Regions from separate parts of the Xanthomonas sp. NCPPB 3174 genome, predicted to be linked through region 2. Evidence: predicted binding sites of a transcription regulator. Region 2 holds the regulator's gene; each other region holds the start of a gene.
The links. Region 2 encodes FliA, which starts transcription of late flagellar genes. Its sites were predicted from a motif close to TAAAGTTTNNCNNNCNNNGGCCGATAA; they were not measured.

Region 1 (9,910 bases), 510 kb from region 2:
AGCGCGGTGGAGAACGGCAGCAGGCCGATCAGCAGCAACTGCAGCACGTTGAGCCAGATCAGCCCGTCGTCGAACTGGCGGATGTGCCGGCACAGCTGCAGGTGCGATTTCCAGAACAACGCGGTGACCAGGAAGCTGACCGCGAAGCCGATGAACAGCGGCAGCATCCGGTGCAGGGCCGCCAGGATGCCGCCGGCGGCCTCGACCTCGGCATGGCCCGGCACCTTGATTTCCACCGCCAGCAAGGTGATGGCGATGGCGAACACCGCATCGCTGAAGAACACGACGCGGTCGTGCGGGTACTTGCTGTCGACGCTGTCGGCGTGGCTGGTGGTCACGGGAATTCCTGGGAGCGAGGTGGTCCTTCACCGCCGCGCGGCGCTCCGGCGCTTGGCGCTGCCTGGCCGCCGCACGCCAGCGCGTGCGCATGCCCGCGGCCGGCGGCGGCCGCGGGCATGCCGGCTTACTTGACGCGCGAGACGTATTCGCCCGAACGCGTGTCGACGCGGATCACTTCGTCCTGGCCCACGAACAGCGGCACGCGCACCACCGCGCCGGTCTCCAGGGTCGCCGGCTTGCCGCCGCCACCGGAGGTGTCGCCGCGCACGCCCGGGTCGGTCTCGACGATCTTCAGTTCGACGAAGTTCGGCGGGGTGACCTGGATCGGCGTACCGTTCCACAGCGTCACCACGCAGTCTTCCTCGCCCTTGATCCACTTGGCGGCGTCGCCGACGCCGGCCTTGTCGGCCTGCACCTGCTCGAAGGTTTCCTGCTGCATGAAGTGCCAGTACTCGCCGTCGCTGTACAGGTACTGCATGTCGGTGTCGACCACGTCGGCCGCTTCCACGCTGTCGGTCGCCTTCATGGTCATTTCGACCACGCGCCCGGACTTGATGAAGCGGTACTTGACGCGGGTGAACGCCTGGCCCTTGCCGGGCTTGACGTATTCGGTATCGGTGATGATCGCAGGCTCGCTGTTGACCAGGATCTTCATCCCGTTCTTGACGTCGTTCATGCCGTAGCTGGCCATCTGAAACTCCTCGGGTAAGGCAAACCCGCCGCGTTCGGCGGCCGGCCGGATAGAATGGAAGCTCCGCCGCAACGGCGGGCGCTCGTGTGATGACCGCCTATGATAACCGCAGCCCCCCGCCCGATGCAGCCGTCCCCGCCCCTGCCCGCCGCCGCGCCGCCGCGCTGGCAGCAGGCCTGGCGCGATGCCGTGCGCGATCCGCGCGAGCTGCTGGCCTTGCTGGGCCTGGATCCGCAGGCGCTGGGCGTCTCCGAACAGGCTGCGACGCAATTCGCGCTGCGCGTGCCGCGCAGCTTCGTCGCGCGCATGCGCCCGGGCGACCCGCACGATCCGCTGCTGCGCCAGGTGCTGCCGATCGACGACGAGCAACGCCTGGTCGCCGGCTTCGCCCTGGATGCGGTCGGCGACACCGCGGCCAAGAAGGCCGACGGGGTGATCCACAAATACCGCGGCCGCGCCTTGCTGGTGGCCACCGGCAGTTGCGCCGTGCACTGCCGCTACTGCTTCCGCCGGCATTTCCCGTATGCCGACGAGACCGCCGCGCGCGATGGCTGGCGCACGGCGGTGGCGGCGATCGCGGCCGACCCCAGCATAGAGGAAGTGATCCTGTCCGGCGGCGATCCGCTGTCGCTGGCCACGCCGAAACTGGTCGAACTCACCGAGGCGCTTGCGGCGCTGCCGCAGCTCAAGCGCCTGCGCATCCACAGCCGCCTGCCGGTGGTGCTGCCCGAACGCGTCGACGCGCCGCTGCTGGCCTGGCTGCGCGCACTGCCGTGGCCGCTGGCGTTCGTGATCCACGCCAACCACGCCAACGAATTCGATGCCGGCGTCGATGCCGCGCTGGCGCGCCTGCGCGAGGCCGGCGCGCACCTGCTCAACCAGGCGGTGCTGCTGCGAGGGGTCAACGACAGCGTCGAGGCGCTGGCCGCGCTGAGCGAGCGCAGCTTCGCCGCCGGCGTGCTGCCCTACTACCTGCACCAGTTGGACCGGGTGCAGGGCGTGGCCCATTTCGAAGTGGACGATGCCACCGCGCTGGCGCTGCACCAGGCGCTGGCTGCGCGCCTGTCCGGTTACCTGGTGCCGAAGCTGGTGCGCGAGATCGCCGGCGATACCGGCAAGCGCCCGTTGATGCCCTGACCCGCGCGACGGCGACCACCACGCGAGCAGCTGCCGCAGGCCGCAGCGCCGCGGCAACCCTCAGGCATCGGCCGGTGGCGCATCCTCGCTGGCCAGCAACTGGCGGAATTCCTCGGCGCTGAGCGGGCGGCTGAGCCAGAAGCCCTGCCCCAGTTCGCAGCCGCGCTCGCGCAACAGTTCGAACTGCGCCTCCTGCTCGATGCCCTCGGCGACCACGGTGATGTCCAGCGAATGCGCCATGGCGATGATCGCGGTGGTCAGCGCCAGGTCGTCCGGATCGCGCTGCAGGTCGGCGACGAAGCTCTTGTCGATCTTGACCCCGTCCACCGGCACCTGGCGCAGGTGGCTCAGGCCGGAGAAGCCGGTGCCGAAGTCGTCCAGCCAGACCTTGACCCCGGTACGGTGCAGCCGCGCCAGCATGCTCGCCGCCTGCAGTTCGTCGCCGATCACCGCGGTCTCGGTCAGCTCCAGATGCAGCTGCGCCGCCGGCAGCCCGGACTCGCGCAGGCAGTCGGCCACCACTTCGGGCAGATCGCCGCTGCGCAACTGCCGCGGCGAGACGTTGACCGAGACGAACAGGTCGGCGCTGCCGTCGGCGCGCCGCCACTGGGTGGCCTCGCTGCAGGCCGCGCGCAGCACCTTCGGGCCGATGCTTTCGATCAAGCCGCTCTGTTCGGCCACGTCGATAAACACCGTCGGCGAGATCGTGCCCATCGCCGGGTGCTGCCAGCGCAGCAGCACTTCCACGCCGACCATGCGCCGGTCCTGGGTGCGGAAGATCGGCTGGTAGGCCAGCTTGAGTTCGTCGCGCTCCCAGGCGCCGCGCAGCTCGTGCTCCATGTGCACGCGCCGCTCCACTGCATAGTCCATCGCGCGGCTGTAGAAGCGGTGGCAGTTCTTGCCGGCCAGCTTGGCCTGGTACATGGCGATATCGCCGTTCTTCAGCAGTGCCGACGCATCCTCGGCATCGCCCGGATAGACGGTGATGCCGATCGAGGTGCCCATGAACACCTCGCGGCCCTGGATCCGCAGTGGCTCGCGCAGTTCCTGCACCAGCCGCTGCGCCAGCGCGGTGGCGACCTTGGCCGCCTGCGCGTCCTCCACCAGGATCACGAACTCGTCGCCACCGAAGCGCGCCAGCAGCGCGTCGTCGCCGCCCAGCTGTTCCACCGCCAGCTGGATGCGCCGCGCGAACTGCAGCAGGGCTTCGTCGCCGGCCTCGTGACCGAGCGTGTCGTTGATCCGCTTGAAATCGTCGATGTCGGCGAACAGCAGCGCCAGCCGGCGTTGCGAGGCGCGTGCCGACAGCATGCGATGGTCCAGCGCCTCGCGGAACGCGAGCCGGTTGGTCAGCCCGGTCAACGCATCGGTGTAGGCCATGTGGCGCACATCGCGGTCGTGGCGGGCGATCGCCTCGCTCATCCGCCCGAACGCGCGCAGCAATTCGCTGACCTCGTCGTGGCGGCCGCTGTCGCGGCGCTCCACCGCATAGTTGCCGGCCTCGATCTGGCGCGCGGCCGCCGCCATCCAGCGCAACGGTGCCACCAGGGTGCGCTGCACGTAGACCGTCACCATCGCCGCGGTCAGGCCCAGCGCGGCCAGCAACAGCAGCAACCAGCCGAGATGGCGCTTGCCCAATGCGCCCAGGCGCTGGTCGAGGTTCTGCCCGGCCTTGCGCTCGTATTCCTGCGCACGCGCCCAGGACATGCCCACCCGCACCCCGCCCACACGCTGATCGCCGATCATGATCGGCATCGACACGTCGAGGAACTCCGGCGACTCCTGGGCCAGCAGCCCCTTTGCGCGGATTGCGGCCTCGGCCATCGGCCCGCGCATGCGCTGTCCGTACCCCGCCAGGCTCTCGCTGCCGTCGTGGATCAACCGTCCATCGGCGTCGTAGACCAGCACATAGGCCACCGCGACATAGCCCAGCGCGCCGCGCACCTGCGTGCCGATCGCGTCCAGGTCGGAGTAGTACACCGGATTGGCGAGCGAATCGGCCAGCTGCCGCGCCAGCGACTCGCCGCGGGTGCGCATGCTGCTGTCGAACAGGCTGTGGATGGCGTTGCCGCTGAGCGTGCGCACCTCGCGCTGCATCGCCGCCTGGCGCTCCAGCAGCAGTGCCAGGATCGCCATCACCAGCAGGGCAGCCACGCCCATGGCCAACAGGAACCTGGCCTGCAACCCGAAACGCATGCTCTTCATTCCACTTCCAGCCTCACCCGCGCCACGCCGGCGCGCAGGCTGTCCAGGCGCTTCTGCGACGCCGGATCGATCGGATAGAACCCGGAGGTCCCGAAGAACTGGCGCAGCGCCGCGCGCCCCTGCGGGTCGTCGGCGGCGTGCAGCAGGACCTCGCGCAAGCGCGTCTCCACCTCGGTCGGCAGGTCGCTGCGCACCATCTCCACCGCGCGCGGATACGGCTCGCTGCGGTAGATCACCCGGAAATCGCGCAGGAACGCCGGCGGAATGCGGCGCTCGTCGTCCCAGTCGAGGTTGCTGAACGCCCCCGCATCCACCAGATGCTTGTGCACGAAGGCGGCGATGTTCAGCTCCGAGCGCGCGAACACATAGCCGACCGTGTCCGCCGAGGGCTGGTCCTTGGTCGAGAGCAGGATCTCCGGATGCAGATCGTGCTCGAACAGCGTCATCATCGGCACCAGGTAGGCGCTGGTGGACAGCGCGCTCTGCAGGGCCAGGGTATGTCCCTTCAGGTCCGACAGGTCATGCACGGGCCCGTCGCGGCGCACGAAGAACACGGTGTGGTACTGGCGCACGCCGTTGCGCTCGGTCAGCAGCAGCGGCTTGGCACCGCCGCGCTGTTCCAGCGCCATGGCGGTGGCGGCGGTCTCGGTGACCCAGTCGACCCGGCCACGTCGCAGGTAACTGCTCATCTGCTGGCTGTCGCGGGCCATCAGGATCTGCCCGGAGGTGATGCCGACCTCGCGCATGCGCGGCACCACGTAGTCCAGCAGCGGCTTGAGTTGCTCGTAATGGGCCTTGGGGTTGTCGCTGATGCGCCCCAGCACCAGGACCGAGGGCCGCGCGTGCACGGACGCGGACCAGCAGATCGCCAGCGCCAGCCACACCACGACCACCCGCCAACGCGAACTGGACAAACCACGATCCCCAAATAGACCTTGCAAAGCCTAGCCGAAAGCGCATGCCGGTGACAGCGTCACAGAATGGCGCCGGCCGCGCCCGCGTCCCTGGCCCGGCCAGTGCCTCGCGACAGGTGCCGCGCTCGTCGCCTTCGCGCCTTGACGGGCCTCAGTTTCCGGCCTGCCCGGCCAGCCGCGCCATGCGCTGCGCATCGGACAGCACGCCACGCAGCAGGCGCACCTCCTGTTCGGTCAGCTCGGTGCGCAGAAACAGGCGGCGCAGCTTGCGCATCGCCGAGTCCGGGGCGCGCCCCTTGTGGAAGTCGATGTCGTCCAGGGTCTCGGCCAACTGCCCGAACAGGCCTTCCACCTGCGCATGACTGGCCGGCGCCTCGCGGAAGCCCGGTGCCGGCGCAGGCGCCGGGGCGACGCCGCGCAGGTGCGCCAGGCGCAGCTCGTAGGCCAGCACCTGCACCGCCGCGGCCAGATTGAGCGAGCTGAACGCCGGATCGGAGGGAATGTGCACGGCCGCGTGGCACAGCTGCAGCTCCTCGTTGGTCAGGCCGGTGCGCTCGCGGCCGAACACCAGCGCCACTTCCGCCGGCTCGGCGCTGGTCGCGGTCAGGCGCTGCGCGGCATCGGCCGGCAGCAGTTCCTCCAGCGACACGCGGCGGCTGCGCGCGGTGCAGCCCAGCACCAGCCGGCAATCGGCCACCGCGTCGCTCAGCGCGGGCAACACCGGCGCCTGCTGCAGCAGGTCCTCGGCCCCGGCCGAACGCCGGTATGCCTCGGTATCCAGCTCGCATTCCGGCGCCACCAGCACCAGCCGCGACAGCCCCATGGTCTTCATCGCGCGCGCAGCCGCACCGATATTGCCGGGATGCTGGGTCCCGACCAGGACGAAGCGGATACGGGTGGAATCGGTCATGGCAGCACGGCAGGCGAAGCGAACGGGGGCGTAGATGGTAAACTGTGCGGCCGGCCTTGGCGCCGGACTGCTCTTTTCCTCCTCCAGACCCACCTCCGCCTTCTCGGGAGCGCTTGCCATGCAAAAACCCGCCGTCACCGTCATGGTCAAGGCCGCCCGCCTCGCCGGCAACGTCCTGTTGCGCCACATCAACCGCCTGGAAGCGCTGAACGTGGTGCAGAAGGACCGCATGGACTACGCCAGCGAAGTCGATGCCGATGCGGAAAAGGTGATCGTCAAGGAGCTGCGCCGCGCCTATCCCGACTACGGCGTGATGGGCGAGGAAAGCGGCGTGCAGGGCGGCGGCCGCTACATGTGGGTGATCGACCCGCTCGACGGCACCAGCAACTACCTGCGCGGCTTCCCGCACTACTGCGTGTCGATCGCCCTGGTCGAGAACGGCGAGCCGGTCGACGCGGTGATCTTCGATCCGCTGCGCAACGAACTGTTCACCGCCAGCCGCGGCAACGGCGCGGTGCTCAACGACCGCCGCATCCGCGTCAGCGAGCGCAAGGAACTCAACGGCGCCATGGTCCACACCGGCTTCGCCCCGCGCGAGCGCAAGCGTGCCAGCCCGCAGCTCAAGTGCGTGGATGCGCTGCTGGTGCAGGCCGAGGACATCCGCCGCACCGGCTCGGCGGCACTGGATCTGGCCTATGTCGCCTGCGGCCGCAGCGACGCCTACTTCGAAGCCGGGGTGAAGGCCTGGGACATCGCCGCCGGCGTGCTGCTGGTGCGCGAGGCCGGCGGCCGCGTCACCGATTTCAAGGGCGGCACCCTGGGCCGCATCGACGACCGCGGCCCACAGCAGTTCCAGGTGGTGGCCGGCAACCTGAAGGTCGGCGACGCGCTGCAGAAGCTGATCGTCAACACCGGCTTCGCCGGCGAGTTCGACGCGAAGTTCTGAGCGAGGCGACCGGCGCTGCGCCGGCACAGCGACATCGACACAGCAGAAAGCCGCGCACTTGCGCGGCTTTTTTTGTGCCCGGCATTCGCAGATCCCGCACTCGGGGATCCCGACGATCGCCGCGCGCGGTGCAGGCCGCGTCCTGCGAGAAAGACATCTCCGCCCGAGGCGGCACGCGGCGTGGCAGACGCGTCACGCCGTGCTCACGCACTGCACGCCGTGCGCTTCACCGCTGCTTGATTGGCGCTTGCGTAGAAGAACGCGTTACGACGTGCGCCATGCAGGCGCCGCGGCCTGGGGCGATGCGCACGCTGAGATCGGCGAAAAAAACCCCTAAAGATCCCGAAAACGCGGCCGATACAGATGCGGGCTTTTGCCCGAAATTCCCCCGCTGATCCGTGCCTGCGTTGCCGTCCCCGCGGCAATGGAGCCGGTGGCGCCGCTCTCTCGCATCTATCGGAGATCTCGCGTGTCCTTCCATCATCTCACCGTCACCAAGCGCCTGGCAATCGGCTTCTGCGGCGTGATCGCCATGTTGTTGCTGGTGGGCATCACCAGCCTGATCGGCTTCCGCAAATTCACCAGCGCCGCCGCGCTGGACGCGCATACCTACAAGGTCATCACCCTCGGCGACCGCATGCTGGTGAGCCTGCTCAACATCGAGAGCGGCGCGCGCGGCTTCGCCCTGACCCGCGATCCGTCCTACCTGGCGCCGCTCGAACTCGGCGAACGCGAGTTCAGCGCACAGTGGCAGGAGTCCAAGCAGTTGACCGCGGACAACCCGGCGCAGCAGGCGCGCCTGCAGACCCTGATGCAGGACTACACGCAGTTCATGGCGACCAAGCGCAAGGCGGTGGAGCACATGCGCGCCACCGCCGCCGACAGCGACGACGCCCAGCTGGATGCATTCCGGACCGTCGGCAAGCAGCAGATGGACGGGCTGCGCGCCACGATCGGCCAGTACGAGAACGCCGAACGCGCACTGCTGCAGGTGCGCAAGGCCGAGAGCGAGGCGCGCGCGCAGTCCGGCGAATGGACCAGCCTGGGCGGCATGCTGGTCGGCATCGTCGCCGCGATCCTGCTCGGCCTGCTGGTCCGCAACAGCCTGATGCGCCAGCTCGGCGGCGAGCCGGCCTACGCGGCCGACGTGGTCCGCCGCATCGCCAGCGGCGACCTGTCGCAGGAGGTGCGGCTGCGCTCGCAGGCGCCGTCGCTGCTCAACGACATGCGGCAGATGCAGGAGGAACTGCGCACGGTGATCCAGGCGCAGACCGAGATGGCCCGGCAGCATGCCGCCGGCCAGATCAGCTTCCGCATGGACGAGGCGCGCTTCCCGGGCGATTACGGGCGCATGGTGCGCGACACCAATGCGTTGGTGCAGAGCCATATTTCGGTCAAGCAGCGGCTGATCACGCTGATGGGCGAATACGCCGAAGGCGACCTCAGCCGCGACCTGGAACAGTTCCCGGGCGAGATGGCGATCCTGACCGAGACCATGGCCAAGGTGAAGCGCAACCTCGTCGCGATCAACCAGGAGATCGACCTGCTGGTGCGCGCCGCCGCGCAAGGCGACTTCTCGCGCCGCGGCGAAGCGCAGCGCTTCCGCCACGCCTTCCACGACATGGTGGCCAATCTCAACACGATGATGACCGGCACCGAGACCAACCTGGCGGCGCTGTCGCAGTTGCTGCGCGCCATCGCCGCCGGCGACCTGACCCAGACCATGCAGGGCGAGTTCCACGGCGTGTTCGCACGGATGCGCGACGATGCCAACACCACCGTCGCGCAGCTGACCGACATGGTCGGCCGCATCCAGCAGGCCGCGGCCAGCATCGACACCGCCGCCGGCGAGATCGCCAGCGGCAACGACGACCTGTCGCGCCGCACCGAGCAGCAGGCCGCCAGCCTGGAGGAAACCGCCGCCTCGATGGAGGAACTGACCGCCACGGTGAAGCAGAACGCGGAACACGCACGCCAGGCCAACCAACTCGCCGCCGGCGCCGCCGCGGTGGCCTCGCAGGGCGGCAGCGTGGTCGGCCAGGTGGTCACCACCATGAACGGCATCGAGGTCGCCTCGAAGAAGATCGCCGACATCATCGGGGTCATCGACGGCATCGCCTTCCAGACCAACATCCTGGCGCTCAACGCCGCGGTCGAAGCCGCCCGTGCCGGCGAACAGGGCCGCGGCTTCGCGGTGGTCGCCAGCGAGGTCCGCACCCTCGCCCAGCGCTCGGCCAGCGCGGCCAAGGAGATCAAGACGCTGATCGACGACTCGGTCCAGCGCGTGAGCGCGGGTTCGACCCTGGTCGCCCAGGCCGGCACGACGATGCAGGACATCGTGGCCTCGGTGCAGCGCGTCACCGACATCATGGGCGAGATCGCCGCCGCCTCGCAGGAGCAGTCGGCCGGCATCGAGCAGGTCAACCAGACCGTCACCCAGATGGACGAGACCACCCAGCAGAACGCCGCTCTGGTTGAGGAAGCCACCGCCGCCGCACGCGCGATGGAGCAGCAGGCAGGCGACCTGGTGGAGATCGTCGGCCAGTTCCAGGTACGCAGCGAGACCTACCCGATGGTGGCGCAACTGGTCGCCCGTGCGACCGCCAATGCGGCCTAGTCGGAACGCCCTACGCGGTACGGACGCTGTAGAGGGACTGGGCCGTCCTCGACGGCCCCGTCCCACGCGCTGAACCGGCAGACGTTGCTGTAGGAGCGGCTTCAGCCGCGACGCTTTACCGGCAAGGCGTCGCGGCTGAAGCCGCTCCTAC
Region 2 (9,910 bases):
ATCGAGAAGATCCCGGTGCGGCAGCTGCGCAAGATCGTCGAGGCCCTGGTCGAGCACGCCCCGCAGAGTCAGGAACCCGGCGCGCTCACCGCCGCCGTGCGCAACGCCCTGGGCCGCTTCATCGTCCAGGAGATCGCCGGCATGGCCCCGGAACTGCCGGTGTTCACCCTGGCCCCGCAATTGGAACGTGTCTTGCAGGACTCTACCCAGGGCAACGGCGCGGCGCTGGAACCCGGACTGGCCGAACGCTTGCACCAAAGTCTGGCGGACTGCGTGAGCAAGCAGGAGGCGCGCAACGAACCGGCCGTGGTGCTGGTCCCGGCGCAGGTCCGCGCCGCCCTCGCCCGCCTGGTCCGCCACAGCGTCCCCGCGCTGTCGGTCCTGTCCTACAGCGAAGTGCCGGAGGACAAGCGGCTGAAGCTGGTGGGGACGATCAGTTGATGTGGCGGGATTGGTGATTTGGGATTCGGGAGTCGCAACAGCGGGCCCGACGCGCGCAGAGAGACAGCAATGACACGAACGAACACAACCAGAGCAAGGCGACCGGATAGCAGCCATGCCATGGCGGCCTCCGCGACCAATCCCCACTCCCCACTCCCGAATCCCGGCACTCACCCATGAAGATCAAACGCTTTGTCGCCCCCGACATGCGCACCGCCTTCCGGATGGTGCGCGACGAGCACGGGCCGGATGCGGTGATCCTGTCCAATCGGCGTACCGACGAGGGCATCGAGATCGTCGCCGCCAGCAACTACGACGAGGCCCTGGTGCAGCGGGCGCTGGATGCGGTGCGCCCGGACGAGGCGCCGCGCGCCGCTGCCGCGCAGGCACCGGCCGCTCCCGCCCCGCGCGCCGCACGGAGCGACAGCGCCGCCGCCAGCCCGGCGATGGCGATGATGGCCGCGATCAGCGAACGCCGCGGCAGTGCCGCGCCGGCCGCTCCCGCCGCACGGCCACTGACCCAGCCGGCGGCGCTGGCCGCTTCGGCGATGCCCGCCGCGGCCGCCCCGGCTGCCGCCGCACGCCAGGCCGCCCCGGCCAAGGCCGCAGCGCCGGTCACCGGCCGCGCCGAGTTCAGCATCCCCGAGGACGTGTTCCGCAACGCCCCGATCAGCGTGCCCCTGCCCAGCCCGTTCGCCGCCGCGACCCCGGCGCCGGCCGCCGAGGCCATGCCGGCCTGGCGCGACGACGTCGCCGCGGTGGCGCTGACCCCGCTGGCGAGCCCGAGCACAGCCCCTGCCGCGCCGGGCGTGGCCAAGGCCGACGCGCCGGCCGCTGCCGGAATCCCGGCGGCCGCCACGCTGGCGGCGGTGCCGACCTTCCCCGCCCCGCAGAACGACGAACAATTGACGCAGCTGCGCGACGAACTGGCGCTGATGCGGCAGATGATCGAGCGCGAGATGAACCGCCTCACCGACGAGCGCCTGCGCGGCTCGCCGGTCCGCGCCCAGGCGCTGGAGCTGATGGACGACTACGGCTTCGACAGCGGCATCACCCGCGACGTGGTCATGCAGATCCCCGCCGACCTGGAGCTGCACCGCGGCCGCGGGCTGATGCTGGGCCTGCTGTCCAAGCGCCTGCCGATCGCCCCGCTGGACCCGCTCGAGGAAGGCGGCGTGATCGCCCTGATCGGCCCCACCGGCGCCGGCAAGACCACCACCATCGCCAAGCTGGCCTCGCGCTTCCTGGAGCGCCATGCCGCCCGCGACGTGGCCCTGGTCACCACCGACACCATCCGCGTCGGCGGCCGCGAACAACTGCACAGCTACGGCCGCCAGCTCGGCATCGCCGTGCACGAGGCCGATAGCGACGCCGCGCTGCAGCAGCTGCTGGAGCGCCTGGCCGACTACAAGCTGGTGCTGATCGACACCGCCGGCATGGGCCAGCGCGACCGCGCCCTGGCTGCCCAGCTGCACTGGCTGCGCGCCTCGCGGGTGGTCCGATCCTTGCTGGTACTCCCCGCCAACGCCCATTTCTCCGACCTGGACGAGGTGGTGCGCCGGTTCGCCGGCGCCGACCCACAGGGGGTCATCATGACCAAGTTGGACGAAACCGGGCGGTTCGGCAGTGCCTTGTCGGTGGTCGTGGACCACCGCCTCCCCATCACCTGGGTGACCGATGGACAGCGTGTGCCGGACGACCTGCACCGCGCCAACGCCGCCAGCCTGGTATTGCGCCTTGAAGATTTGCGGCGCGCTGCCGATAAGCCCTGTACTCCGGAGCAGACCCATGCCGTCGCGTGACTACGTCAATCTGACCAATGCCTTCCCCCTGTCGGCGACGCGCAGCGAACCGCTGGGTCCGGTGCGCACCATCGCCGTGACCGGCGGCAAGGGCGGCGTGGGCAAGACCAACATCTCGGTCAACCTGTCCATGGCGCTGGCCGACATGGGCAAGCGCACCCTGCTGCTGGACGCCGACCTGGGCCTGGCCAACGTCGACGTGCTGCTGGGGCTGACCCCCAAGTTCACCGTGGCCGACCTGGTCGCCGGGCGCTGCACCCTGGAAGAGGTGCTGATCGACATGCCCAACGGGCTGATGGTGGTGCCCGCCGCCTCCGGCCGCCGCTACATGGCCGAGTTGCCGCCGGCCCAGCACGTGGGCCTGGTCAACGTGTTCTCCGAGTTGCAGCGCGAGCTGGACGTGATGATCGTCGACACCGCCGCCGGCATCACCGACAGCGTGCTGACCTTCTGCCAGGCCGCGCAGGACGCGGTGGTGGTGGTCTGCGACGAGCCGGCCTCGATCACCGACGCCTACGCCCTGATCAAGGTCCTCTCGCGCGAGCGCGGCGTGGACCGGGTGCAGATCGTCGCCAACATGGTCCGCGACCTCAACGAAGGCCGCCTGCTGTACGACAAGCTCAGCCGGGTCTGCGAGAAGTTCCTCGGCGACGTGTCGCTGAACTACCTGGGCTGCGTGCCGCAGGACGACTGGCTACGCCTGTCGGTGCAGCGCCAGCAGCCGGTGGTCAAGGCCTACCCGTCCAGCCCGTCGGCGCAGGCGATCAGCGAGATCGCCCGGCGCACCGCGCGCTGGCAGGCGCCGACCGCCCCGCGCGGCAACGTCGAGTTCTTCGTCGAACGCATCATCCAGCGCGGGGTGGCCGCATGAACGCCGCCGCCCACTACCGCGCCGTCCAACGCAACAGCGCCAACGACTACATCACCCAGCACTCGGACCTGGTCCGGCGCATCGCCCACCACCTGGCGGCGCGGCTGCCGGCCAGCGTCGAGATCGACGATCTGATCCAGGCCGGCATGATCGGCCTGATCGAGGCCTCGCGCAGCTACGACGCCGAACAGGGCGCCTCGTTCGAGACCTATGCCTCGATCCGCATCCGCGGCGCGATGATCGACGAGATCCGCCGTGGCGACTGGGTGCCGCGCTCGGTGCACCGCCGCGCCCGCGACGCCGCCTCGGCGATCCGCAAGATCGAACAGAGCACCGGCCGCGCCGCCGCCGCCAACGAAGTGGCCGCGGCGATGGACATGCCGCTTCCCGAATACCTGCGTTTGATGGAAGATGCCGCCCGCGGCCAGGTGCTGAGCCTGGAGTCGCGCATCGAGGACCATGGCGAACTGGATACCATCGCCAAGGGCGGACCCAATCCGCAGCAGATGCTCGAGCGCAGCGAATTCGGCCGCGAGCTGGGCAAGGCCATCGCGCAGTTGCCCGAACGCGAGCAGTTGGTGCTGTCGCTGTACTACGAGCAGGAATTGAACCTCAAGGAAATCGGCGCGGTGCTCGGGGTCAGCGAGTCGCGCGTGTGTCAGATCCATGGCCAGGCCACGGTACGGTTGCGCGGACGCCTGAAGGCGTTCGAGGTCGCCGATGCCGGTCTGGAAGACGAAGAATAGGAACCCTTAGGAGTCAGTGGTGAACAAGAACATGCGGATTTTGATCGTGGACGATTTCTCGACGATGCGGCGCATCGTCAAGAATCTGCTCGGCGATCTGGGCTTCACCAATACCGCCGAGGCCGAAGACGGCAACAGCGCCCTGGCCGCGCTGCGCTCGGCGCCGTTCGAGTTCGTGGTCACCGACTGGAACATGCCGGGCATGACCGGCATCGATCTGCTGCGCAACATCCGCGCCGACGACAAGCTCAAGCACCTGCCGGTGCTGATGGTCACCGCCGAGGCCAAGCGCGAGCAGATCATCGAGGCCGCGCAGTGCGGCGTGAACGGCTACATCATCAAGCCGTTCACCGCGCAGACGCTGCAGGAGAAGCTGGGCAAGATCTTCGAACGCCTGGGAGCGACCGCCTAAATGGAAGCCACCGCCGAACGTACCGCCCTGATCGAACGCCTGCAAGGCGCGCTGGACGCGCTGGAAAATGGCGACGAGGCCGGCTGGCGCAGGGAGATCGACACCCTCGCCGCCTGGCGCACGCGGCCGATGATGCAGGGCCTTAGCCGGCTCGCGCGCGATCTGGGGCAGGCGCTCGGCGAACTGCCGGTGGTGCCCAGCGAAGCCGGCGAGCTGGACGACGCCTGCTCGCGCCTGGACCACGTGGTGGAGATGACCGAACAGGCCAGCCACCGCACCCTGGACCTGGCCGAGGAATGCCGTGCGCTGGCCGACCAGCTCGCCGCCGGCGGCCTCAGCGGCGACCAGAGCGAGATCCTCGACAAGATCCGCCACAACCTCACCGAAATGGCCCTGGCGCAGAGCTTCCAGGACCTGACCGGGCAGATCATCCGCCGCGTCGCCGGCATCGTACGCCGCGTGCACGAAGGCTTCGGCGCGCTGGGTCTGCCGCCGAAGGAAGAAAACAAGAAGGCCGACGGCAGCCTGGCCGGCCCGGCCCTGCCCGGCCTGGACCGCCACGGCGTGTCGCAGCACGACGCCGACGACCTGCTGTCCGGATTGGGACTGTAATGCCATGAGCGCCGTACCCGACGACATCGCTGCCGACTTCATCATCGAGGCCCAGGAAATCCTGGACCGGCTCGGCGAGCAGTTGGTGTCGCTGGAGCAGGCGCCCGAGGACAGCGGCCAGCTCAACGCCGTGTTCCGCGGTTTCCACACGCTCAAGGGCGGCGCCGGCTTCCTGGCGATCAACGCCATGGTCGAGCTGTGCCACGCCGCGGAGGAAACCCTGGGCATGGCCCGCGCCGGCCAGGCCACCCTGCAGGCGCGGCACTTCGACGCCGCGCAGCAGTCGCTGGACTACCTGCAGTCGATGCTGGACGCCTTCGGCAGCGGCCAGGAGCCGCCGCGCGCGCCGGCGGAGCTGATCGCGCAGTTCGACGCGCACGGCGACGCCGCGCCGGCGCCGGCGCCGGCCAAGAGCGCCGCGCCGGCACCCGCCGCCAAGGCGCCCGCGGCCGCCGCGGGCGATGCCGACCTGATCAGCGACGACGAATTCGAGGCGCTGCTGGACCAGTTGCACGGCGATGCGCCGCCGGCGGCCACGCCGCAGGCGCTGCAGCCGGCGCCGCGTGCGCCCAGCGCCGCGCCCAAGGCCGCAGCCGCCCCGGCCAAGGCCGCCGAGCCCGAGCACACCGTGCGCGTGGACACCAAGCGCCTGGACGCGATCGTCAACCTGATCGGCGAACTGGTGCTCTCGCGCAACCGCCTCAAGACCCTGCGCGTGCGCCTGCGCGACGAGGAACTGGACCGCGCGGTCAGCAGCCTGGACATCGCCACCGCGCGCCTGCAGTCGGCGGTGATGCGCACGCGCATGCAGCCGGTCGGCAAGGTGTTCTCGCGCTTCCCCAAGGTGGCGCGCGACGTTGCCCGCTCGCTCAACAAGGAAGTGGAACTGGAGCTGATCGGCGCCGACACCGAACTGGACCGCAACCTGGTCGAGGCGCTGGCCGATCCGCTGGTGCACCTGGTGCGCAACGCGATCGACCACGGCATCGAGGCGCCGGCGCTGCGCGAAGCCACCGGCAAGCCGCGCGGCGGCCACGTGCGCCTGTCGGCGCAGCAGGAAGGCGACTACGTCAGCATCGAGGTGCAGGACGACGGCGCCGGCATCGACCCGGAACGACTGCGCGCCAAGGCCCGCGAGAAGGGCCTGATCGATCCCGAGGCCGCCGCCCGCCTGACCACCGAGGAATGCCTGCACCTGGTGTTCCTGCCCGGCTTCTCGACCAAGTCCGAGGTCACCGACATCTCCGGCCGCGGCGTCGGCATGGACGTGGTGCAGTCGCGCATCCGCGAGCTCAGCGGGCAGATCCAGATCCAGTCGGAACTGGGCCGCGGCAGCCGCTTCCTGATCCGCGTGCCGCTGACCCTGGCGATCCTGCCGACCCTGCTGGTGCAGGCCGGCGACACCGTCTATGCGCTGCCGCTGGCGCGCGTGGTGGAAGTGCTGCACGCCCCGCGCCGCTCGCTGGGCTGGTTCGACGGCCGCGCCGTGCTCGACCGGCAATCGCACACCCTGCCGCTGGTGGACCTGCGCCAGTGGCTCAACATCGACGCCCCGCAACTGCCGCTGCTCACCGTGGTGGTGCTGCAGGCCGGCGAATCGCGCATGGGCCTGGTCGTGGACCAGGTCCGCGGCCGCGAGGAAGTGGTGATCAAGCCGCTGCCGCGCTCCCTGCGCGGCCTGCCCGGCTACGCCGGCGCCACCCTCATCGGCGACGGCCGCCTGGCGCTGATCCTGGATGTGGATGGCTTGAAGGCTTGAGGGCCGGGATTGGGGATTCGGGAGTGGGGATTCGCACCGGTGGCTTCCCTGGCGCCTCGTTTTCCCTGATTCCGCCGTAGGAGCGGCTTCAGCCGCGACGCGGTGAGGCTGGGATTCGGGATTCGGGATTCGGGAATCGAAACAGCGGCTCCCGATGCACCTCCTTTTCCTCTGTAGGAGCGGCTTCAGCCGCGACGCGGTGAAGCCGGAATCGGTGTTTGGCGATAACGCCCGGCGCTCGGCTCCCTGCCGACACGATCCGAACGATCGTGCATAGGCAACGCGCCAAGTCAGCGCGTCGCGGCTGAAGCCGCTCCTACGACGTACCGACAACCCTACGCACTCGCGCTCTTGCCAATCCCAAATCCCGATTCCCGAATCCCGCCCCATCAAGTCCCCCGCCCCCTGGCCGATACCTCCTGCATGGACAAGCTCAGTCTCATCGGCCTGCTGTTGGCGATTCTGTCGCTCATCGGCGGCAGCATCCTCAAGGGCGCCGGCATTTCGGCGCTGTGGTCGCCCGCTGCGTTCGTGATCGTGATCGTCGGCACCGTCGCCGCGATCCTGGTGCACACCCCGCCGTCGGTGTTCCGCCGTGCGTTCCAGATCGCCAAGTGGATCCTGTGGCCGCCGCCGAGCGACCGCCAGGCGCTGCTCAAGCAGATCGTGGAATGGAGCAACATCGCCCGCCGCCAGGGCCTGCTCGGGCTGGAGAACCAGGTGCCGCAGCAGCAGGATCCGTTCGTGCGCAAGGGCCTGCAGATGCTGGTGGACGGCGTGGAGCCGGAAGCCATCCGGCACATGCTGGAGATCGACCTGGAAGGCCAGGAACATTGCGACCTGGCCGCGGCCAAGGTGTTCGAGGGCATGGGCATCTACGCGCCGACCCTGGGCATCATCGGCGCGGTGCTGGGGCTGATCGCGGTGATGAAGAACCTGGCCGACCCGAGCAAGCTCGGCCACGGCATCGCCGCCGCGTTCACCGCCACCATCTACGGCATCGCCTCGGCCAACCTGCTGTTCCTGCCGATGGCCGCCAAGCTCAAGAGCGTGATCAAGCACAGCTGCGGCGAGCGCGAAATGATCATCGAAGGGTTGATCGCCATCGCCCAGGGCGAGAACCCGCGCAACATCGAATCGAAACTGGCCGGATTCTTGCATTGAGTTGCCAATGGCCCGCAAGCACTCCCACGACGAGCACGCCAACCACGAGGCATGGGCCATCCCCTATGCCGACCTGATGACGTTGCTGCTCGCCTTCTTCGTGGTGATGTACGCGCTGTCCACGATCAACGAAGCCAAGTACCGGGTCATGGCCGATGCGATGAGCGCGGCGTTCGGCGGCACCCCGACGACCCTGCGCCCGGTGCAGGTCGGCGACCACGCGCTGCAGGGCCAGGGCGGCGAGCGGCCGACCCCGATCAAGTCCAGCCCGGCGCTGACCCTGCCCGATCCCAATCGCCTGCCCTCCGGCACCGCGCAGCGCGGCGACGACCTGCGCGACGCGCAGCAGCTGCGCCGCGCGCAACGCCAGCTCGACAGCATCGCCGACCGCCTCGGCGCCGCGCTGGCGCCGCTGATCCAGAAGAAGCTGATCACCGTGCGCCGCGCCGGGCTGTGGATCGAAGTGGAGATCAACAGCGACATCCTGTTCGGCTCCGGCTCGGCCGCGCTCGACCAGAGCGCACGCGCCACCCTGGCAGAACTGGCGCAGGTGCTGTCCGGCGTGCCCAACGGGGTGCGCGTGGAGGGCTATACCGACAACACCCCGATCGCCACCCTGCAGTTCCCGTCGAACTGGGAACTGTCGGCGGCGCGCGCGGCCAGCGTGGTCCACCTGTTCGCCGACCAGGGCCTGCAACCCTCGCGGCTGTCGATGATCGGCTACGGCCAGTTCCGCCCGCGCGCCAGCAACGACACCCCGGCCGGCCGCAACGCCAACCGCCGCGTGGTGCTGGTGATCCTGGCCGATTCCGGCGACGGCAACGATCCGACGCCGTCGGCCCCCGACCGTCTCAGCGCCGGCGCCGCGCCGGCCACCCCGACACCCCCCGCCGCGGCGGCCCCCGGCAGCGCCGTTGGGTCCCGCGCAGTACCTGCCATTGAAGGAGTCAACTGATGCGCATCTGGGCGATCGCCAACCAGAAAGGTGGCGTGGGCAAGACCACCACCACGCTGGCCCTGGGCCGTGGGCTGGCCATGCTCGGGCACCGCGTGCTGATGCTCGATCTCGATCCGCACGCCTCGCTGACCCGGGCCTTCGACGTGCCGCAGGAACCGCAGCCGCCGGGCGTGCTGGATCTGTTCGGGACGCCGCCGGGCGAACTCGCCGCGCTGGCCCGCGACACCGCGATCGAGCGCCTGAGCTTCGTCTGCGGACAGACCGCGCTGGCCACCCTGGAACGCCGCAGCGCCAACCAGCCCGGCCTGGGCCTGGCGCTGCAGCAGGCCATGGCCCGCCACGCCGGCCAGCACGACTACATCCTGCTCGACTGCCCGCCGACCCTGGGCCTGCTGATGATCAACGCGCTGGCTGCGGCCGACCGCGTGATCATCCCGACCCAGGCCGAGCCGCTGGCCCTGCACGGCCTGGCCAGCATGGTCCGCACCGTGGACATGGTCGAGCGCTCGCGCCGCCGGCCGCTGCCCGCCTCGATCCTGCCGACCCTGTTCGACAAGCGCACCCGCGCCGGCAACGAGACCCTGCGGCAGATGCAGGACAGCTACGGCGACCGGGTGTGGGAAGACGCGATCCCGGTCGACACCAAGATCTGCAACGTCAAGGCACTGACGGTGGCCGGCGTACCCGGCGACTACCCCGGCCGCGGCCTGGCCGCCTACCGCCGCGCGCTGGAATGGCTGGTGGCCAGCGATGCGACGCCGATGGAGCAAGCCGCATGAGCACTCCCGGCATCATCGACGATTATCTGGAAGGCCTGCTCCACGACGTGATCGCCGAGGAGCAGAAAGCCGTGCCGCCGAGCCCCGCGCCGGTCGCGGTCGCCGACGTGCAAGCACAAACCGAGACGCCGGCACCGGCCCCGGCCGCGGCCGGCCCGACGCCCGAGCAGATCGCGGCCGCGGTCCTGGCCGAAGCCGATTCGGACCCGGCCCTGGCCGGCATCATGTCGCAGCAGGCGCTCGCGCCCGCGCCGGCCGGCCCGACGCCCGAAGAAATCGCCGCCGCCGTCCTGGCCGAAGCCGACTCCGACCCGGCCCTGGCCGGCATCATGTCGCAGCAGGCGCTGGCGCCCGCTCCAGCTGGTC
Region 3 (9,910 bases), 2.4 Mb from region 2:
GCGGGAAGGCCTGCGCCTGCGCGTAGGCGGCGATGTCGTCCTCGCGCACGTAGGCCAGCGGCCGGATCACCACGTGGCGGCCATCGTCGCTGCGCAGCACCGGCGCCATCGCCGCCAGCTTGGCGTGGAAGAACAGGTTCATGAAGAAGGTGGCGACGATGTCGTCGCGGTGGTGGCCCAGCGCGATCTTGGTGAAGCCGTTCTCCGCTGCGTAGCGGTACAGCGCGCCACGGCGCAGTCGCGAGCACAGCGAACACAGGGTCTTGCCTTCCGGCACCACCCGGGTGACCACCGAATAGGTGTCCTGTTCGATCACATGCCAGGGCACGCCGCGCTGGCGCAGGTAGGTCGGCAGCACGTCGGCGGGAAACCCCGGCTGCTTCTGGTCCAGGTTCACCGCCACCAGCTCGAACGGCACCGGCGCCTTGCGCTGCAGCTGCAACAGGATGTCCAGCAGGGTGTAGCTGTCCTTGCCGCCGGACAGGCACACCATGACCTTGTCGCCGGCGCCGATCATGCCGAAATCGGCGATGGCCTGGCCGACCTGCCGGCACAGGCGCTTGCCCAGCGCCGCGGGGGTGCGGGCGGCAGGCGGTGCGGGATCGGCGAGCGGGTGCAGCGGCGGCAGGGGCAGGGGCGAGGTCATCGGCGGTAGTGTAGTCGGCGCGGGTGGCGCAGCACCGCGCGGTCGGCGTTGCCGGTCATTCCAGTTCCGCCACCTCGACCGTCCCGAACGTGCTGGTCGGGCGGGCGATGCGGCGTGCGACGTCACCGCTTCGCGAGTGCGATGCTCTCGCACAGCCTACACGCCAATTTCGTAGTGCTGATGCCCGGTCGGAATGGGCCTTCGTACGCCGCCGAGTCTTACGCGCCGACGCCGACCGGGTCTTGGGTCACAGCGTACCGCTGCGGCGCCGCGCGCGGCTCCACGCCTCCGCTACACCGGACGAAAACGCGGCCCGCGGCCCACAAACATCCACACCGACGACAGCGTCATGGCGTCGTCCCCGGGTCCGTCGCAACGGAGATGGATGTGTGCGTCATCAGCGCATACAGTTCGGCCACCCGCTGCTCGGAGATGCCTTCACGCTGTTCGACTGCGAGCGGGTGCGCGGTCGGCTCCAGTTCGATCCATGGGCGAATGCCGTCGTTGCGCAGATGGACCTGCGTCTTGAGGCCGGCGGTGTCCGGATACGGCGACAGGCGGGTGTTCAGCCAGCCGAAGAACGGCCCCACATGCGCACGCTGCGGCTGATCGAAACAGCGGACCCACTGCAGATAGCTGGCTTCGCTGAGCGAGACCCAAACGCCCCAGGAAAACGGCTCGGCGTGGCCATGCACGGGGATCTCGATGCAGCCGCGGACGAAGAAGTGAGCCTCGTCGATCACGCAATCGTCCGAGCCCAGCTCGCAGCGGGTGGCGCGCTGCGCCTCCGGAATCAGCGCATAGCTCAGCGGCGACGCCACGCTGAAGCCGGGCATGCCTTCGTGGACCTGATCGCAGGCGCTGCAGGTGAAGCGGAACGTCATGGCTGGGGTCGAGACGGCAAGAAGGTTGGCCAGTGTAGCCGCCTGCGGCATCGCCAGCCCCGGCGCGCGTCCGGCGTCCGGCGCCCCTGTTTTTGTCGTCATGCCGTGCCGGGACCGGCCCGCTACACTCGCCCCTGGTCACGGACGCAAGGTCGCCCCATGTTCAAGAACCTCATCCCCAAGATCTTCTACGCGCGCATGCAGGACGGGCTGGACTTCTTCGTCGGCGGCCTGGGATTCCAGGTGCTGTACCAGGACGCCACGATGGCGGTGATTGCACGCGACGGCGCCAAGGCCTATCTGGTGGAGAACGCCGAGTGGGCGGCGAAGGACCGGCCGGAACTGGGCATCGAAACCGACAGCATCGACACGATCCATGCCGAGTTGTCCGCACGCGCGCCGCAGTGGCTGCATCCGAATTGCCGTACCGTCGCGCTCAAGCCCTGGGGCGCACGCGAGTTCGCGATGCTGGACCCGACCACGGTCTGTGTGGTGTTCCGCGAGTGGCCGGCGCAGGAGTGAGGGCGCGCGGGTGGATGCCATGTGCGTCCGGTCCGTTCATCGTACCGGCGCGCGGTAGACCTCGGACAGAAAGGCCTTGTACTCGGCGATCGGCGGCAGGCCCATCGTCGCGCGGCGCGCATCCAGGCCATCGATGTCCTGGCTCCTGTCCAGGACCATCGTGCCGTGCGGCTCGGTTTTGAACTGCGTACCGTAAAGCTGCGGCTTGCCTTGGTGCAGCAGCACGCGATCCTGCAGCATCGCCACGTCGGAAGGATCCGCCTCTTTCTGCGCCAGGGCGGACTGCATCAACGCGAGGATCTGCTCCTGGAAGGCGGGGTCCAGGGTGGCGTGCTGGGCGATCAGGAACGCGGCCTTGGCCCCGTCTTCGCCCACCGATGTGCGCGTCGGCCATCCCTTCTTCGTCACCATCGCCTTCAGCCAGGCGGTGTTGTCCTGATCCACCGCCACCGTCTGTTGCCATGATGCGGGGGTGTTTCCCTCGTCGATGGCCCTCTGTCGGACGGCCTGATCCTTCTCCACACGCGCCAGTAATGCCTGGCGCAGTGGCTGGTCGAGGCGCGCCTGGCGTGCGGCATCGAGCGTCTCGGCACGGGCGAGCAGCGCTCGCCAAGCCGGCGAGGCGCGCAGCCGGTTCAGGCCGGGCCGATCCTTGTGCATCAGTTCCTGCACATCGATGTGGCCTTGCGCCAGTCGCGCGTCGAGTACCGCCACGGCCGCATCCGTTCTCCCGGCAGCGGCCAGGCATTCGACGTAGAACAGATCCCCTCCGCTCGGTAGGCCGGCCGGCGCTGCGTCGATGCGCGCCAAGGTATCGGCACAAGTGCCGTAGTCCTTCGCATCGTAGGCCGCAAGCGCGTCATTCAAACGTGCAGGCTCCGCAGCGGAGACCGGCGCCGCGCTCGCGGCCAACAATGCGACAAACAGCGCGTATCCCTGGCACATATCCGATCCACTCTGGCGTGGCCGCGCGGCGCGCAGCCTGGGCGGACAGTAGCGCAGTCCGGTCTTATCGGCAGCACTCGGTCGCGACTGCGCCTGGGCCGCGGCGGGAGTGTCCCGTCGGGGACTTGGCGGGGCACACTATGCAAATACCGGTTGCTGGTCCCGGCCACGCCGGCCGGTCCGTCCCACATCGCCGCGGGATCGCGCATGCGCAAGAAACAGGATCTGCCGGAAAAGCCCTGCCTGCATTGCGGCCGGCCGTTCCGCTGGCGCAAGAAGTGGGAGAAGGTCTGGGACGAGGTGAAGTATTGTTCCGACCGTTGCCGTGGCGAGCGCAAGCGCGTGCGCGCGCCGGAGGCGCCGTGAGCCGCCGGGCCGTGGGCTGGCGCACCGCATGCCAGCAGGCGTGCCGCCCTGCGTGAGTCCGGTGCCCTCCACCGCCCACACCCTGCGCCTGGTGCTCGGCGACCAGCTCGATCCCGCGCACGCCTGGTTCGACGTGCGCGATCCCGGCGTGGTGCATGTGCTGATGGAAGTGCGGCAGGAGACCGACTACGTCCTGCATCATGCGCAGAAGATCCTGGCGGTGTTCGCCGCGATGCGCGACTTCGCCCGGCACCTGCGCAGCGCCGGCCACCGCGTGCGCTACGTGGCCATCGACGATGCCAGCAACCGCCAGTCCATCCCCGCCAATCTCGGTGCGTTGATGGCGCACTACGGTGCGCAGCGCCTGCAATACCAGGATCCGGACGAATGGCGCCTGGACCAGCAACTGCGGCAATGGGGCGCGGCGCAGGCCTTCGTCGTCGAGGCGGTGGACAGCACGCACTTCTACACGCGCCGCGGCGAACTGGCGGATTTTTTTCGCGGGCGTTCGCAATGGTTGATGGAGCACTTCTACCGGCACATGCGCAAGCGCCACTGGATCCTGCTGGCGGATGACGGCACGCCGGAGGGTGGGCAGTGGAACTACGACCACGACAATCGCCAACCCTGGCATGGCGAGCCGCCGCCACCGCCCGATGCGCGCCCGACCCACGATCACCGCGCGCTGTGGGCCCGCATCCAGGCCGCCGGCGTGGACAGTTTCGGTCAGCCGCAGGCAGAGGCGGTGCGCTGGCCGCTGAACCGGGCCGAGGCGCTGGCCTGCCTCGATCGCTTCATCGTCGACGCCCTGCCGCATTTCGGCAGCTACGAAGATGCGATGAGCACACGCAGTCCTCGCCTGTTCCATTCGCAGCTCTCCTTCGCCCTCAACACCAAGATGCTGCGGCCGCAGGAAGTGGTGCAGCGCGCGCTGGCGGCCTATGGCGCCGGCGCCGCGCCGCTGGCGGCGGTGGAAGGTTTCGTGCGGCAGATCCTCGGCTGGCGCGAGTACGTGCGCGGCATCTACTGGGCGCACATGCCGGGCTATGCGGCGCGCAACGCGCTCGGCCACGACACGCCGCTGCCGGCCTGGTTCTGGACCGGCGACACGCACATGCGCTGCCTGCAGCACGCCATCGGCCAATCGCTGCAGGATGCGTACGCGCACCATATCCAGCGGCTGATGGTGATCGGCAACTTCGCCCTGCTCGCCGGCCTGGACCCGGCGGCGGTGCATCGCTGGTACCTGGGCGTGTACATCGATGCGTTCGAGTGGGTCGAACTGCCCAACACCGTCGGCATGAGCCAGTTCGCCGACGGCGGCCTGCTCGCGACCAAGCCCTACGTCAGCAGCGCGGCCTACATCGACCGCATGAGCGACTACTGCCAGGGCTGCCGCTACGACCGCAGGCAGAAGACCGGCGCGCGTGCGTGTCCGTACAACGCGCTGTACTGGGATTTCTTCGCCCGGCACCAGCACACGCTGGGGCGCAATCGCCGCCTGGACATGGTCTACCGCCAGTTGCGCAAGCTGCCGGCCGCGCAACTGCAGGCGCTACGGACGCAGGCGCAGCAGTTGCGCGAACGCCTGGACACGCTGTAGCGCGGACCGGATGCCTCGCCGCATGCACGTCGCGATCGGGTGCGGCGGGGGAACGTGCCTTGCGACGCATCCAAACCGTGCCATGCGCCGCGGATCGGCACACTGTCGCATCGGGGCACCGTGCAATCGCGCGAACTGCTACCTGCGTTGTGGTCGCTCCCCGCGCGCTCAAGCACCCTGTGCCGCCGGTCGGCGCAGGCTGCCGGTCGCACTCGAGGTGTCAGCGACGTGGATGACAGTTGAATGACTGCCACGCGTCGTGTTGTTTCCCCCGCAACCCTATGGAGCATGATCATGACCACGACGTTCTCCCTCATCACCGGCGCACGCGCGCTGGGTGTCTTCGCCCTCATGACCACCGCCACGGCGATCGCCGCGGTCCCCGCGGCGCCACAGTGCAGCGTGCCGCCGGCCTGGGCGCTGCCGGCCGCGGCCACGGTGGTCGGCAACGGTACGCAGGCCAGTTGCACCGCCAGCGCGCTGGCTACCGCTGCCGCGCAAGGCGGTTACATCACCTTCAACTGCGGCACCAAGCCGACCAGCATCGCCGTTGACCGTTCGATCGTCATCGCAGCGGCGGCGCCCACGGTGATCGACGGCCAGGGCAAGATCACCCTGGATGGTCGCCAGTCCGCCCGGATCCTGCTGGTCAATGCCGGCAGTGCGCTGTCGGTGCGCAACCTGAAACTGCAGAACGGCAGTTCCGTGCAGCCGGCATCGAACCAGGCCTACGATCCGGGCACCTGGGGTGGCGGCGCGATCAAGGTCGGCTACCGCGGCAAGCTGGAAGTCATCAACAGCCAGTTCCTGGCCAACCGCAGCAGCATCGGCGGCGGCGCCATCTTCGCCGGCAGCGACGCCGAGGTGACCATCGTCCGCAGCGGCTTCTACAAGAACAGCTCCTGGCTCGGCGGCGCGCTGTACACCCAGCTCAGCCGGCTGACCATCGTCGGTTCGGAATTCGCCAACAACCAGGCGATCAATGCGCCGCAGGGCTTCCCCGATGCCGGCAACTTCGGCGGCGGCGGCGCGATCGACACCGACGGCGCGTCCCTGACCGGCTATCTCAAGGGAGGCGTCGGCAGCGGCGGCACGCTGGCGATGTGCGGCACCGTGGTCCGCAACAACGTCGCCGCCAACGGCTCCGGCGGTGCCACGTTGTGGGCGTACGCGCCCGACACCATCGACGTGAAGTACTCCACCTTCGCCAACAACGTCGCCACCGGCGGCCCCGGCGGCGGCGCACGCATCAGCATGGGCTTCACCGACACCTCGCACGCCGGCACCACCATCACCACGCCGGGGACCATCAGCGTCGCCGAGACCAGCTTCCTGTCCAACAAGGCCGAACAGGGCAACGCCGGCGCACTGTACCTGGATTGCTACGGCGCCTGCGACGTCAGCAACAGCACCTTCTACGGCAACTCCGCCAAGGGCGTTGGCGCGGCCATCCAGCATGTCGGCTGGCAGCCGGCCAACGGCGACCAGGGCAGCCCCAGCGTGCGCTTCAACAACGTCACCTTCGCCGAGAACACGCCGTGGGTGACGCTGTTCGGCGACAGGTTCGACCTGCGCAACAGCATCCTGTATTCCAAGACCGAGCGCGTGTTCTGCAACAACCAGAGCAACACCGGCAACAACCTGATCGAGTACTCGGCCAAGGGCGCGGTGTGGCCGAATGCCTGCCTGGCCGCGGGCACCGTGAAAGCGGCCGATCCGTTGCTGTCGGCCCCGGCCAACAACGGCGGACCGACGCTCACCCAGCTGCCTGCGGCCAACAGCCCGGCGTTGAATGCAGGCAGCGGCTGCGCCGCCATCGACCAGCGCGGCAATCCCCGCAATACCGCGGTGTGCGATCTCGGCGCGGTGGAGGTCAAGTAGGCCGATCCACGGTCATGGCGTGCATGGCACCGCGCGGTCGCGCCGGCTTGGCCGGTGCGACCGTGCGCGCTGCATGCACCGAAGCTTGTCCGGTGCGCCTGACGACCTGTGCCAGGCGACGGCCGACGCCGCGCAGACCGCGCCGTTGCAGGCATCACGCGCGTTGTGGTGTGGGCCAACAATGCCGTTCGCACCCGCCGCGCGCGCTGCGGGCGATACGGTGGCGTATCTGCTTTCCTGGGCACCGGCGGTGCCGCGCGTTGCTGCGGCGCCGACGACGTCTGCGCCTGCGAATGTCCGGATTTGAGACCTGGGTCGCTCGCTTGGGGTCAAGTTCGCGGGGCTGGTACCGATAGAGGTACCCCCCCTCGCGAGTCCCCCGATGCATTTCTTTCACTCCTTCAAGGTGAGTCAGCGCCTTGCGCTGTCGTTCGGCCTGCTGATCGTGCTGCTTGGCGCGTCCTCCACCTTGGCGCTCTACCAGTTCCACAACGTGCGCCAGGCGGTCGACAAGATCGTCCACGAGAACAACCTGAAGACCGAACTGCTGTACACCATGCTGCGCAACAATATGAGCGCGGAGCGTTACCTGCGCGACATGATGCTTTCGCCGGCCGACAAGCGCCCGGCGCTCGCCGCCAAGATCCAGGAGATCCGCGTCGACAACGATCGCCGTCGCAAGGCGCTGGATGCCCTGCCGGGCACGCCGGCGGGTCTGGCCATGCGCAAGCAGATCCATGAGGCGCAGGCGGCCGCACGGTCGGTCAACAGCCGCGTGCTGGCGCTGGCCAGTTCCGGCGAGATCGAGGCGGCCAGGCAACTGCTGTACGGCGATGCGGCGCCGCTGCTGGCGCGGCGCGTGCAGGTGATCCAGAACGCGGTGGATCTGCAGATCCGGCAGAACGCGCTCAGTTCCGACGAGATCCAGGCGGCCCTGGTGTTCAGCAATCGTGCCTTGATCGGGTTCGGCCTGCTGGCGGCGGCGCTCGGCGCGATCTTGAGCGTGCTGATCACCCGCAGCCTGGCCGGGCCGCTCGGGCGCGCGACGGAGATCGCCGAATCCATCGCCCAGGGCCGGCTGGACCATCGGATCCCGCCGCAGCCCAAGGACGAGACCGGCCGTCTGCTGACCAGCATGGATCGCATGCAGGCACAGTTGCAGGCGGTGATGGCGGCGCAGTCGCAGGTGGCCAGGCACCACGAGCACGGTGACGTCAGCCGGCGCATGGACGAGCACGCATTTCCCGGCGAGTACGGGCGCATGGTGCGGGAGAGCAATGCGTTGCTCGACATGCACGTGAGCCTCCAGCAGCGCCTGCTCGAGATCATGGGACGCTACGCGATCGGCGACCTGTCGCAGGACATGGATCGCCTGCCCGGCGAGCAGGCCGCGCTCACCGAGACCATGGACCAGGTCAAGCGCAATCTGTCGGCGATGAATGCCGAGATCGGGCGGCTGGTCGACGCCGCGGCCGCCGGCGACTTCGCCGTGCGCGGCGACACCGCGCGCTTCCAGTACGACTTCCGCGAGATGGTCGAGGGGTTGAACCAGTTGATGGCGACCACCGACGGCAATCTGCAGGCCCTGTCCAAGCTGCTGCAGGACATCGCGAGCGGCGACCTGACCACGCGCATGGAAGGGCAGTTCCAGGGCGTGTTCGCGCAGATGCGCGAGGATGCCGATGCCACCGTGGCCCAGTTGACCGGGATCGTCGGCCGCATCCAGCATGCGGCTGGGCAGATCACCGGCGCCGCCGGCGAAATCGCCGCCGGCAACGCCGATCTGTCGCGCCGCACCGAGCAGCAGGCTGCCAGCCTGGAGGAAACCGCCGCCTCGATGGAAGAGCTGACCTCCACCGTGCGTCAAAATGCCGAACGCGCCAGCCAGGCCAATCAGTTGGCCATCGGCGCGACCACGGTGGCGTCGCAAGGCGGCGCGGTGGTGGCCCAGGTCATCGACACGATGAACGGCATCCAGACCTCGTCCAGGCGGATCGCCGACATCATCGGCGTGATCGACGGCATCGCCTTCCAGACCAACATCCTCGCGCTCAACGCCGCGGTGGAAGCCGCGCGCGCCGGCGAGCAGGGCCGCGGTTTTGCCGTGGTCGCCAGCGAAGTGCGGGTGCTGGCGCAGCGCTCGGCCGAAGCCGCCAAGGAGATCAAGCAGCTGATCGACGACTCGGTGAGCAAGGTGGACGCAGGCTCGTTACTGGTCAACAGCGCCGGCAGCACCATGCACGAGATCGTCGCCAGCGTGCAGCGCGTGACCGACTTCATGACCGAGATCTCGGCTGCTTCGCAGGAGCAGTCGAGCGGCATCGAACAGGTCACCCAGACCATCACCCACATGGACCAGGCCACCCAGCAGAACGCCGCCCTGGTGGAAGAAGCCGCGGCGGCGGCCCAGGCGATGGAAGAGCAGGCGAACCAACTCGGCGAGGCGGTGACGCTGTTCCGCGTGGCCGGCAGCAACAGCGACATGCCGGCGCGGAGCCAGGCCAAGCCCTTGGGCACGGCCGGCACCTCGACCTCGCGGCGTGGTCCGCGTCAGGTGGCGCCGTTACTGGTCGAACACGCCTGCTAAGGGCGTAGAGACGGCGCGCGCCGCCGACCGTAGCGCGCGCGCCGCGCCTCTCCCCGGGTTCCCCCGGGGAGAAGGCTGCACGGCGTACGTTCGCAGCGCGGAATGGTGGTCCGCAACGACACCGCCGCCAACGGCTCCGGCGGCGCCACGCTGTGCGCGGTTGAACGTCCATCATCAGACGGCGTGGTGGAAGCGCGACGTCAGCCAACAGAATGAGAGCAACACCACCAGAACGGCAGTGCCGGCGACGTGCCATGGCCTGCAGGTTTGCTTCAGGATCAGCCAACGCGCACCGCAGTAACTCGCCAACACGCCGACACTCGCGATGATGGGTGTCGTCATGGCGGACCATTCGCCACGGCGATCGTGGGCCAGCTCGATCAGGCCGTTACGCGATGCGAGTTCGTTCAGGACGGCACCCAGTATCCAACTGCCGGACACGAGCAACGGCCAGCCGAAGACAGTCCTCATCAAGC

Region 1: AC1PK7_RS13600 (methyl-accepting chemotaxis protein) is a predicted target of FliA. The motif match lies at 7,477-7,503, and genes of this name have one in related genera.
Region 3: AC1PK7_RS21060 (methyl-accepting chemotaxis protein) is a predicted target of FliA. The motif match lies at 7,177-7,203, and genes of this name have one in related genera.

What each region holds. Positions count from the first base shown of each region.
Region 1 covers NZ_CM161517.1:3,050,705-3,060,614, forward strand. Annotated here, with positions in the region: gene AC1PK7_RS13565 (TMEM175 family protein) at 1-338, opposite strand, end outside; gene efp (elongation factor P) at 464-1,030, opposite strand; gene epmB (EF-P beta-lysylation protein EpmB) at 1,130-2,167, shown strand; gene AC1PK7_RS13580 (putative bifunctional diguanylate cyclase/phosphodiesterase) at 2,228-4,372, opposite strand; gene AC1PK7_RS13585 (phosphate/phosphite/phosphonate ABC transporter substrate-binding protein) at 4,369-5,286, opposite strand; gene AC1PK7_RS13590 (RNA methyltransferase) at 5,438-6,196, opposite strand; gene AC1PK7_RS13595 (inositol monophosphatase family protein) at 6,315-7,142, shown strand; gene AC1PK7_RS13600 (methyl-accepting chemotaxis protein) at 7,612-9,759, shown strand.
Region 2 covers NZ_CM161517.1:2,542,435-2,552,344, forward strand. Annotated here, with positions in the region: gene flhA (flagellar biosynthesis protein FlhA) at 1-441, shown strand, start outside; gene flhF (flagellar biosynthesis GTPase FlhF) at 618-2,243, shown strand; gene AC1PK7_RS11345 (MinD/ParA family ATP-binding protein) at 2,230-3,114, shown strand; gene AC1PK7_RS11350 (RNA polymerase sigma factor FliA) at 3,111-3,860, shown strand; gene cheY (chemotaxis response regulator CheY) at 3,880-4,272, shown strand; gene AC1PK7_RS11360 (protein phosphatase CheZ) at 4,273-4,884, shown strand; gene AC1PK7_RS11365 (chemotaxis protein CheA) at 4,889-6,643, shown strand; gene AC1PK7_RS11370 (flagellar motor protein) at 7,067-7,807, shown strand; gene motD (flagellar motor protein MotD) at 7,815-8,762, shown strand; gene AC1PK7_RS11380 (ParA family protein) at 8,762-9,544, shown strand; gene AC1PK7_RS11385 (chemotaxis protein CheW) at 9,541-9,910, shown strand, end outside.
Region 3 covers NZ_CM161517.1:4,902,365-4,912,274, reverse strand. Annotated here, with positions in the region: gene ttcA (tRNA 2-thiocytidine(32) synthetase TtcA) at 1-646, opposite strand, end outside; gene AC1PK7_RS21090 (DUF2199 domain-containing protein) at 994-1,530, opposite strand; gene AC1PK7_RS21085 (VOC family protein) at 1,690-2,052, shown strand; gene AC1PK7_RS21080 (DUF6624 domain-containing protein) at 2,089-2,997, opposite strand; gene AC1PK7_RS21075 (DUF2256 domain-containing protein) at 3,205-3,363, shown strand; gene AC1PK7_RS21070 (cryptochrome/photolyase family protein) at 3,392-4,966, shown strand; gene AC1PK7_RS21065 (choice-of-anchor Q domain-containing protein) at 5,255-6,847, shown strand; gene AC1PK7_RS21060 (methyl-accepting chemotaxis protein) at 7,230-9,434, shown strand; gene AC1PK7_RS21055 (hypothetical protein) at 9,609-9,905, opposite strand.